DNA from 2 places in the Streptomyces sp. 147326 genome. Region 2 is predicted to be linked to the other one. Evidence: predicted binding sites of a transcription regulator. Region 2 holds the regulator's gene; the other holds the start of a gene.
The links. Region 2 encodes HrcA, which represses chaperone genes, less so after heat shock. Its sites were predicted from a motif close to TTNGCACTCNGNNNNNCNGAGTGCNAA; they were not measured.

Region 1 (4,032 bases), 2.2 Mb from region 2:
TGACGCCGCGCGGACTGCTGGGCGGGGTGTCCTCGCGTACGGGCCGCAAGTACGGGCCCCAGTAGCGTTCGTGACCGGCCGGTAAGCCCGCCACCGAGCCGCCAAACGGGCGAACCCTCCCTAAACTGGACATGTCCCATCTCCAGCGGGAGGCGACGCGATGACATTCGTACAAGTGATCGATTATGAGACCAGGCGGTTCGATGAGATGAACGCGCTCATCGACCGCTGGGCGGAGCAGAGCAGCGGCAGGCGCACCGCCACGCACACGATGATCGGCCAGGACCGCGAGGCCCGGAACCACTACGTGGACATGGTGGAATTCGCCTCGTACGAGGAGGCCATGAAGAACTCTCAGCTCCCCGAGACGGACCGGATGTTCCAGGAGATGGTGGCCCTCTGTGAGGGAATGCCGAAGTTCATGAACCTCGACGTGGTCCGCGACGAGCACCTCAACAAGCAGCTCGCCGACCGGGTGTTCCAGGAGGCCGCCATGGCCGGGAACATGAGCGTCTTCGACGACTGCTTCGCGACGAACTACATCAACCACGACGCCAGCAGGGAGGAGCCCACCGTCATCGGACGCGACGCCATGCGGTCGGACATGGAGACGTGGCGTACGGCCTTCGACATGACCTTCGAGCCGACGGCCCGGCTGGCCGAGGGCGACATGGTCACGACGGTGTGGAACTGGCGCGGCACCCACAAGGGAGAGTTCATGGGGGTCGCACCGACCGGGAAGACGTACGAGATGTCCGGGAGCACCACCTTCCGGTGCCAGGACGGAGAGATCACCGAGGGCTGGTGGCACTACAACCCCGGAGCCCTGCAGCGCCAGATGGGCGGGTCCGGATCGCCCTACGGATCCTGAGGCCGAAGCCGAACCACGCGGAAGGCCCCGCTCCGCGACTGCGGAACGGGGCCTTCTCTGCGTGGTGCGCGATCAGTGGCTGTGGCCGTGACCGTGGCCGTGACCGGCGTCGCCCTCGTCCTCCGCCGGCTTCTCGACGACCAGGGTCTCGGTCGTGAGCAGCAGGGAGGCGATGGAGGCGGCGTTCTCCAGCGCGGAACGGGTGACCTTCACCGGGTCGATGACGCCGGCCTTGACCAGGTCGCCGTACTCGCCGGTGGCGGCGTTGAAGCCCTGGCCCTTGTCGAGCTCGGCGACCTTCGAGGTGATGACGTAACCCTCGAGACCGGCGTTCTCGGCGATCCAGCGCAGCGGCTCGACGGCGGCGCGGCGCACGACCGCGACACCGGTGGCCTCGTCGCCCGACAGGCCGAGGTTGCCCTCGAGGACCTTGACGGCGTGGACGAGCGCGGAGCCACCGCCGGAGACGATGCCCTCCTCGACCGCGGCGCGGGTCGCCGAGATGGCGTCCTCGAGGCGGTGCTTCTTCTCCTTGAGCTCCACCTCGGTGGCGGCGCCGACCTTGATGACGCAGACGCCGCCGGCGAGCTTCGCCAGGCGCTCCTGCAGCTTCTCGCGGTCCCAGTCCGAGTCGGTGGACTCGATCTCGGCCTTGATCTGGTTGACGCGGCCGACGACCTCGTCGTGGCTGCCGCCACCGTCGACGATGGTGGTGTCGTCCTTGGAGATGGTCACGCGGCGGGCGGAGCCCAGGACGTCCAGACCGGCCTGGTCGAGCTTGAGGCCGACCTCCTCGGCGATGACGGTGGCACCGGTGAGGGTGGCCATGTCCTGGAGCATCGCCTTGCGGCGGTCACCGAAGCCGGGGGCCTTGACGGCGACCGCGTTGAAGGTGCCGCGGATCTTGTTGACGACGAGGGTGGAGAGCGCCTCGCCCTCGACGTCCTCGGCGATGATCAGCAGCGGGCGGGAGCCGCCGGCCTGGATGACCTTCTCCAGCAGGGGCAGGAGGTCCTGGATCGAGGAGATCTTGCCCTGGTTGATCAGGATGTACGGGTCGTCGAGGACGGCCTCCATACGCTCCTGGTCGGAGACCATGTACGGGGAGAGGTAGCCCTTGTCGAAGGCCATGCCCTCGGTGAACTCCAGCTCCAGGCCGAAGGTGTTGGACTCCTCGACGGTGATGACACCGTCCTTGCCGACCTTGTCCATCGCCTCGGCGATGAGCTCGCCGACCTGGGTGTCCTGCGCGGAGAGCGCGGCCACGGCGGCGATGTCGGACTTGTCCTCGATCGGGCGGGCGGTCGCGAGGAGCTCCTCGGAGACGGCCTTGACCGCGGCGTCGATGCCCTTCTTCAGGGCGGCCGGGGAGGCACCCGCGGCGACGTTGCGCAGACCCTCGCGGACCAGCGCCTGGGCCAGCACGGTGGCGGTGGTGGTGCCGTCACCCGCGATGTCGTTGGTCTTGGTCGCCACCTCCTTCACGAGCTGCGCGCCCAGGTTCTCGTACGGGTCGTCCAGCTCGACCTCGCGGGCGATGGTGACACCGTCGTTGGTGATGGTGGGGGCGCCGAACTTCTTGTCGATGACGACGTTGCGGCCCTTGGGGCCGATCGTCACCTTGACCGTGTCGGCAAGCTTGTTGACGCCGCGCTCGAGGGCGCGACGGGCGTCCTCGTCGAACTTCAGGATCTTCGCCATGGGAGCGGTTCAGCCCTCTCGAAAACTCGGGTTTAACGAGCTGCGCCCCTCGCCGCCCGGCAATCAGCGGGGTGACCAGGGGCGCAGCTCAAAGCAGTACTGATGAAGAGAATTACTTCTCGACGATCGCGAGCACGTCGCGGGCCGAGAGGACGAGGTATTCCTCGCCGCTGTACTTCACTTCGGTGCCGCCGTACTTGCTGTAGAGCACGATGTCGCCGACGGTGACGTCCAGCGGGAGACGCTGGCCGTCCTCGAAGCGACCCGGGCCCACCGCGAGGACGACGCCCTCCTGGGGCTTCTCCTTCGCAGTGTCCGGGATGACCAGGCCGGAGGCCGTGGTCTGCTCGGCGTCGAGCGGCTGGACCACAATGCGGTCCTCAAGCGGCTTGATGGCAACCTTGGAGCTGGCGGTCGTCACGATCCGACCTCCCCCTTCGGAGATCCGGGGTTAACTGTCTGAGGTGGCGACCAGGTCGATCCGTCGTCGCGGGTGCCGGATCTGCCTGTCGCTGTGTTGGCACTCACCAGGGGCGAGTGCCAGGTGCGAGACTATTCCGGCGATTAGCACTCGGTCAAGCGGAGTGCCAATTCTCGACGGTCGGGCGTTGCGCGGACCGGGCCCGGAACCGCGAAAATCAGGGCGCACGCACGTTCGGGATCACTACTCTCCCCCGCATGACCAGGACAAACTCAGGGGTGCGCTGGCATCACGCCATCCCGATCGCCGTCGGCCTCGCCTTCGGGATCTTCGCGTTCGCGTTGGCCGTACCGCGGCTGGTGACCCAGCTGACGGGGGTGGAGGGCAGCTTCCGCGCAGAGCGGTGCACGTGGGAGGAGGACTCGGAGGGGGACCCGGAGGCCACCTGCAAGGGATCCTTCACCGCCTCCGACGGATCGTTCACGATCCGCGGGATCGAGATCGAGGGCCGCTTCGAGACCCGGCCGAAGGCACCGGTGGCCTCCCTCGTCAGCGGACCGTCGGCCGACAAGGCCGTGCGGCCGGACCTCCTCACCTCGCTCGCGCCCATGGGCCTGGGCCTGACCGGCTTCGCGTTCCCGGCCTGGGCGCTGACCTCGACCACCCGCGACGCCTTCGACCGCCGCCGGCGCCGGCGCGACGGCACTGAGGACCCCACGGCCCCCGCCGCACCGGCGGACCCGGCCGTATCCACGAACCCCGCCGATTCCGCGGACGTCTCGCACTGAGCCCCTCGGAACCGGGTCCCGCGACGGCCGGTTGGCCCGATGTATGAGGCTTGGGGCCGTGCGCATCCTCGTGGTCGAAGACGAAGAAGGCCTCGCCGAGTCCCTGCGGCGCGGCCTGTCCGCCGACGGACACCTGGTCGAGGTCGCGCACGACGGCCACCGCGGCCTGGACCTCGCCCTCGCCCTCGCCGGCGGCCCGTACGACGTCGTCCTGCTCGACCTGATGCTCCCCGGCCTGAGCGGCTACGAGA
Region 2 (4,032 bases):
TACCCGCCACCTCGACCACCAGATCGGGCTCGGCCGCCACCTCCGGCACTGCCTTGGGGCGCTTCCACTGCGGGGTCAGGTCGGGGGAGTACTCGCGCATCCGGCCGACAGTAGGAGAGCCGCCCGCGTCATGTCTCCGACACGCCGAAACGGGCTGCCAGTGTGGCGCGTTGCGCACGGACGAAGCCCGCCGTGACCACCGCTCCGTGACCCGGCACGTACAGTGCGTCGTCCCCGCCCAGCGACAGCAGCCGGTCCAGGGCGGCGGGCCACTGCCCGGGAGTGGCGTCCGGGCCCGCCAAGGGCTCGCCCGACTCCTCGACCAGGTCCCCGCAGAAGACCACCTCGCGCTCGCCCGGCACGAAGACGGCCAGGTCGTGCCCGGTGTGGCCGGGCCCCACATTGGCCAGCAGCACCTGCAACCCGCCCAGGTCCAGCGTCCACTCCCCGGACACCAAGTGCTTCGGCACCACCAGCAGGTCCACCGCCTCGGCCGCCTCCGCCTCCGCCAGGCCGTGGCGCACCGCGTCCCCGCGCAGCTCCTCACGGCCCGTCGAGAGCAGCGCGTCCAGCCCGACCGCACCGAAGACCTCGGCCCCGGAGAAGGCCGCCCCGCCCAGGACGTGATCGAAATGGCCGTGCGTGAATGCGATATGGGTCACGCGCCGGCCCGTCAGCCGCTCCGCCTCGGCCCGCACCTGAGCGCCCTCCCGGACACACGAACCGGGGTCGATCAGGAGCACCGACTCGTCCCCCACCACCAGTCCCACGGTGCAGTCCCACACCGGCAGCCGTCGCCGGCCGGCCCGTCCGGTCAGCCGTTCCCAGTCTTCCTCTTCCCAACGCACGTCCATGCGGCGACGCTACCCTGGCGGGCCTCCCTTGCCAGGGGCTTACCGCCCGGCCGTACACTGAGCGGGGGTCTCTGGCACTCGAACGGCCAGAGTGCCAACCGACACGGCAGAACACGGCAACGGACCACAGCTGGAGGTGTGCGCGCGATGCTCAGCGAACGCAGACTCGAAGTGCTGCGCGCCATCGTCCAGGACTACGTCGGGACGGAGGAGCCGGTCGGCTCCAAGGCGCTCACCGAGCGGCACCGGCTCGGCGTCTCGCCCGCGACCGTGCGCAACGACATGGCCGTGCTGGAGGACGAGGGCTACATCGCCCAGCCCCACACCAGCGCCGGCCGGATCCCCACCGACAAGGGCTACCGCCTCTTCGTCGACAAGCTGGCGGGGGTCAAACCGCTGTCGACGCCCGAGCGCCGGGCCATCCAGAACTTCCTCGACGGCGCCGTCGACCTCGACGACGTCGTCGGCCGCACGGTGCGACTGCTCGCGCAGCTCACCCGGCAGGTCGCGGTCGTCCAGTACCCGAGCCTGACCCGCTCGACCGTCCGGCACGTGGAGCTGCTCTCGCTCGCTCCCGCGCGCCTGATGCTCGTACTGATCACGGACACCGGACGGGTCGAGCAGCGGCTCATCGACTGCCCGAGCCCCTTCAGCGAGGCCTCGCTCGCCGACCTGCGGGCCCGGCTCAACAGCCGGGTCGTCGGACGGCGCTTCACCGATGTGCCCCCGCTCGTCCAGGACCTGCCCGAATCCTTCGACGCCGAGGACCGGGGCACCGTCTCCACCGTGCTCTCCACCCTCCTCGAAACCCTGGTCGAGGAAGCCGAAGAGCGGCTGATGATCGGCGGCACCGCCAATCTCACCCGCTTCGGACACGATTTTCCCCTGACGATCAGGCCGGTGCTCGAGGCGCTGGAGGAGCAGGTCGTGCTCCTCAAGCTGCTCGGCGAGGCCAACGAGTCGGGAATGGCCGTACGGATCGGGCATGAGAATGCCTACGAGGGACTGAACTCCACGTCCGTCGTCTCCGTCGGTTACGGTTCGGGCGGCGAAACAGTCGCCAAACTCGGCGTGGTCGGACCGACCCGCATGGACTACCCCGGAACGATGGGAGCGGTACGCGCAGTGGCACGTTACGTCGGACAGATCCTGGCGGAGTCGTAAGTGGCCACGGACTACTACGCCGTTCTCGGCGTGCGCCGCGACGCATCGCAGGACGAGATCAAGAAGGCATTCCGTCGGCTCGCGCGCGAGCTGCACCCGGATGTGAACCCCGATCCCAAGACGCAAGAGCGTTTCAAGGAGATCAACGCCGCCTACGAGGTCCTCTCGGACCCGCAGAAGAAGCAGGTCTACGACCTCGGCGGCGACCCGCTGTCCTCCTCGGGCGGCGGCGGCGCGGGCGGCTTCGGGGCGGGTGGCTTCGGCAACTTCTCCGACATCATGGACGCCTTCTTCGGCCAGAGTCAGCAGCGCGGCCCGCGCTCGCGGACCCGGCGCGGCCAGGACGCAATGATCCGCCTGGACCTGGAGCTGGACGAGGCGGCCTTCGGGACGACCAAGGACATCCAGGTCGACACGGCCGTCGTCTGCACCACCTGCTCCGGCGAGGGCGCCGCTCCCGGCACCTCCGCGCAGACGTGTGACATGTGCCGTGGCCGCGGTGAGGTCTCACAGGTCACCCGGTCCTTCCTCGGTCAGGTCATGACCTCGCGGCCCTGCCCGCAGTGCCAGGGCTTCGGCACCGTGGTCCCGACCCCGTGCCCCGAGTGCGCGGGCGACGGACGGGTCCGCTCCCGCCGCAGCCTCACGGTCAAGATCCCGGCCGGCGTCGAGAACGGCACCCGGATCCAGCTCGCGGGCGAGGGCGAGGTCGGCCCCGGCGGCGGCCCCGCCGGCGACCTGTACGTGGAGATCCACGAGCTGGCGCACCCGACCTTCCAGCGGCGCGGGGACGACCTGCACTGCACGGTGACGATCCCGATGACGGCGGCCGCACTGGGCACCAAGTGCCCGCTGGAGACGCTGGACGGCCTGGAGGAGATCGACATCCGGCCCGGCACCGGCTCCGGACAGGCGATCCCGCTCCACGGGCGCGGCGTCACCCACCTGCGCGGCGGCGGGCGCGGCGACCTGATCGTCCACGTCGAGGTCACCACCCCGGGCAAGCTGGACGCCCAGCAGGAGGACCTGCTGCGCCAGCTGGCGAAGCTGCGCGGCGAGGAGCGGCCGATGGGCCAGTTCGCGCCAGGTCAGCAGGGGCTGTTCAGCCGCCTGAAGGACGCGTTCAACGGTCGCTGAGCGACCGGCGGACACCGCCGAGAGCCCGGCCAGGGGATTCCCTGCCGGGCTCTTCGCATGGGCCCCGCGGGGGCCCGTGACCGGGTCGGGAAGCGGACTATGCCAGGCGAATGCCATGATTCGGCCCCATGAGCGGGACATGGCACGATGCAGTCCATGTCCTCCGCGCCGAACGGTCTCTCCCCTTACCCGATCGTGCAGGCTCCCATGGCGGGCGGCGCCTCCTGTCCGCCGCTCGTCGCCGCCGTGTGCGAGGCGGGCGGGCTGGGCTTCCTGGCCGGTGGGTACAAGACCGCCGACGGGATGTACCAGGAGATCAAGCAGGTGCGGGCCCTGACCCGGCGCCGCTTCGGCGTCAACCTCCTCCTGCCGCAGACCGGTTTCGTGGATCCGGCCGCCGTGGAGGCGTACCGGGGGCAGCTGGCCGGTGAGGCGAGCTGGTACGCGATCTCGCTCGCCGAGGAGGACATCATCGGCACCAGCGACGATGGCTACGACGCCAAGCTCGCCATCCTCCTCGAAGACCCGGTGCCGGTCGTCTCGTTCACCTTCGGCTGTCCCTCCTCCGCGGCCCTCGCCGCCCTGCGCAAGGCCGGTACGTACACGGTCGTCACGGCGACCTCCGTCGAGGAGGCCCGTGCCGCCCAGCAGGCGGGGGCCGACGCCGTGTGCGTCCAGGGGGTCGAGGCGGGTGGTCACCAGGGCACCCACCGCGACGACCCCCAGGCCGACGGCACGGCTGCCGTGGGGCTGCTCGCGCTGGTGGCCCAGGTGCGGGAGGCCGTGGCCCTCCCGATCATCGCGGCGGGCGGCCTCATGCGCGGCTCGCAGATCGCGGCGCTGCTGGCGGCGGGAGCCGAGGCGGCGCAGCTCGGGA

Region 1: the regulator HrcA is predicted to act here: its motif matches at 3,137-3,163, upstream of groES (co-chaperone GroES).

Annotation. Positions count from the first base shown of each region.
Region 1 is NZ_CP134201.1:3,655,634-3,659,665, forward strand. It holds gene RIU97_RS16105 (SDR family NAD(P)-dependent oxidoreductase) at 1-65, shown strand, start outside; gene RIU97_RS16110 (ester cyclase) at 161-871, shown strand; gene groL (chaperonin GroEL) at 944-2,572, opposite strand; gene groES (co-chaperone GroES) at 2,685-2,993, opposite strand; gene RIU97_RS16125 (hypothetical protein) at 3,251-3,781, shown strand; partial or broken gene RIU97_RS16130 (response regulator) at 3,840-4,032, shown strand, end outside.
Region 2 is NZ_CP134201.1:5,904,016-5,908,047, forward strand. It holds gene RIU97_RS26985 (DUF3097 domain-containing protein) at 1-100, opposite strand, end outside; gene RIU97_RS26990 (MBL fold metallo-hydrolase) at 129-854, opposite strand; gene hrcA (heat-inducible transcriptional repressor HrcA) at 1,002-2,018, shown strand; gene dnaJ (molecular chaperone DnaJ) at 2,019-3,155, shown strand; gene RIU97_RS27005 (nitronate monooxygenase) at 3,312-4,032, shown strand, end outside.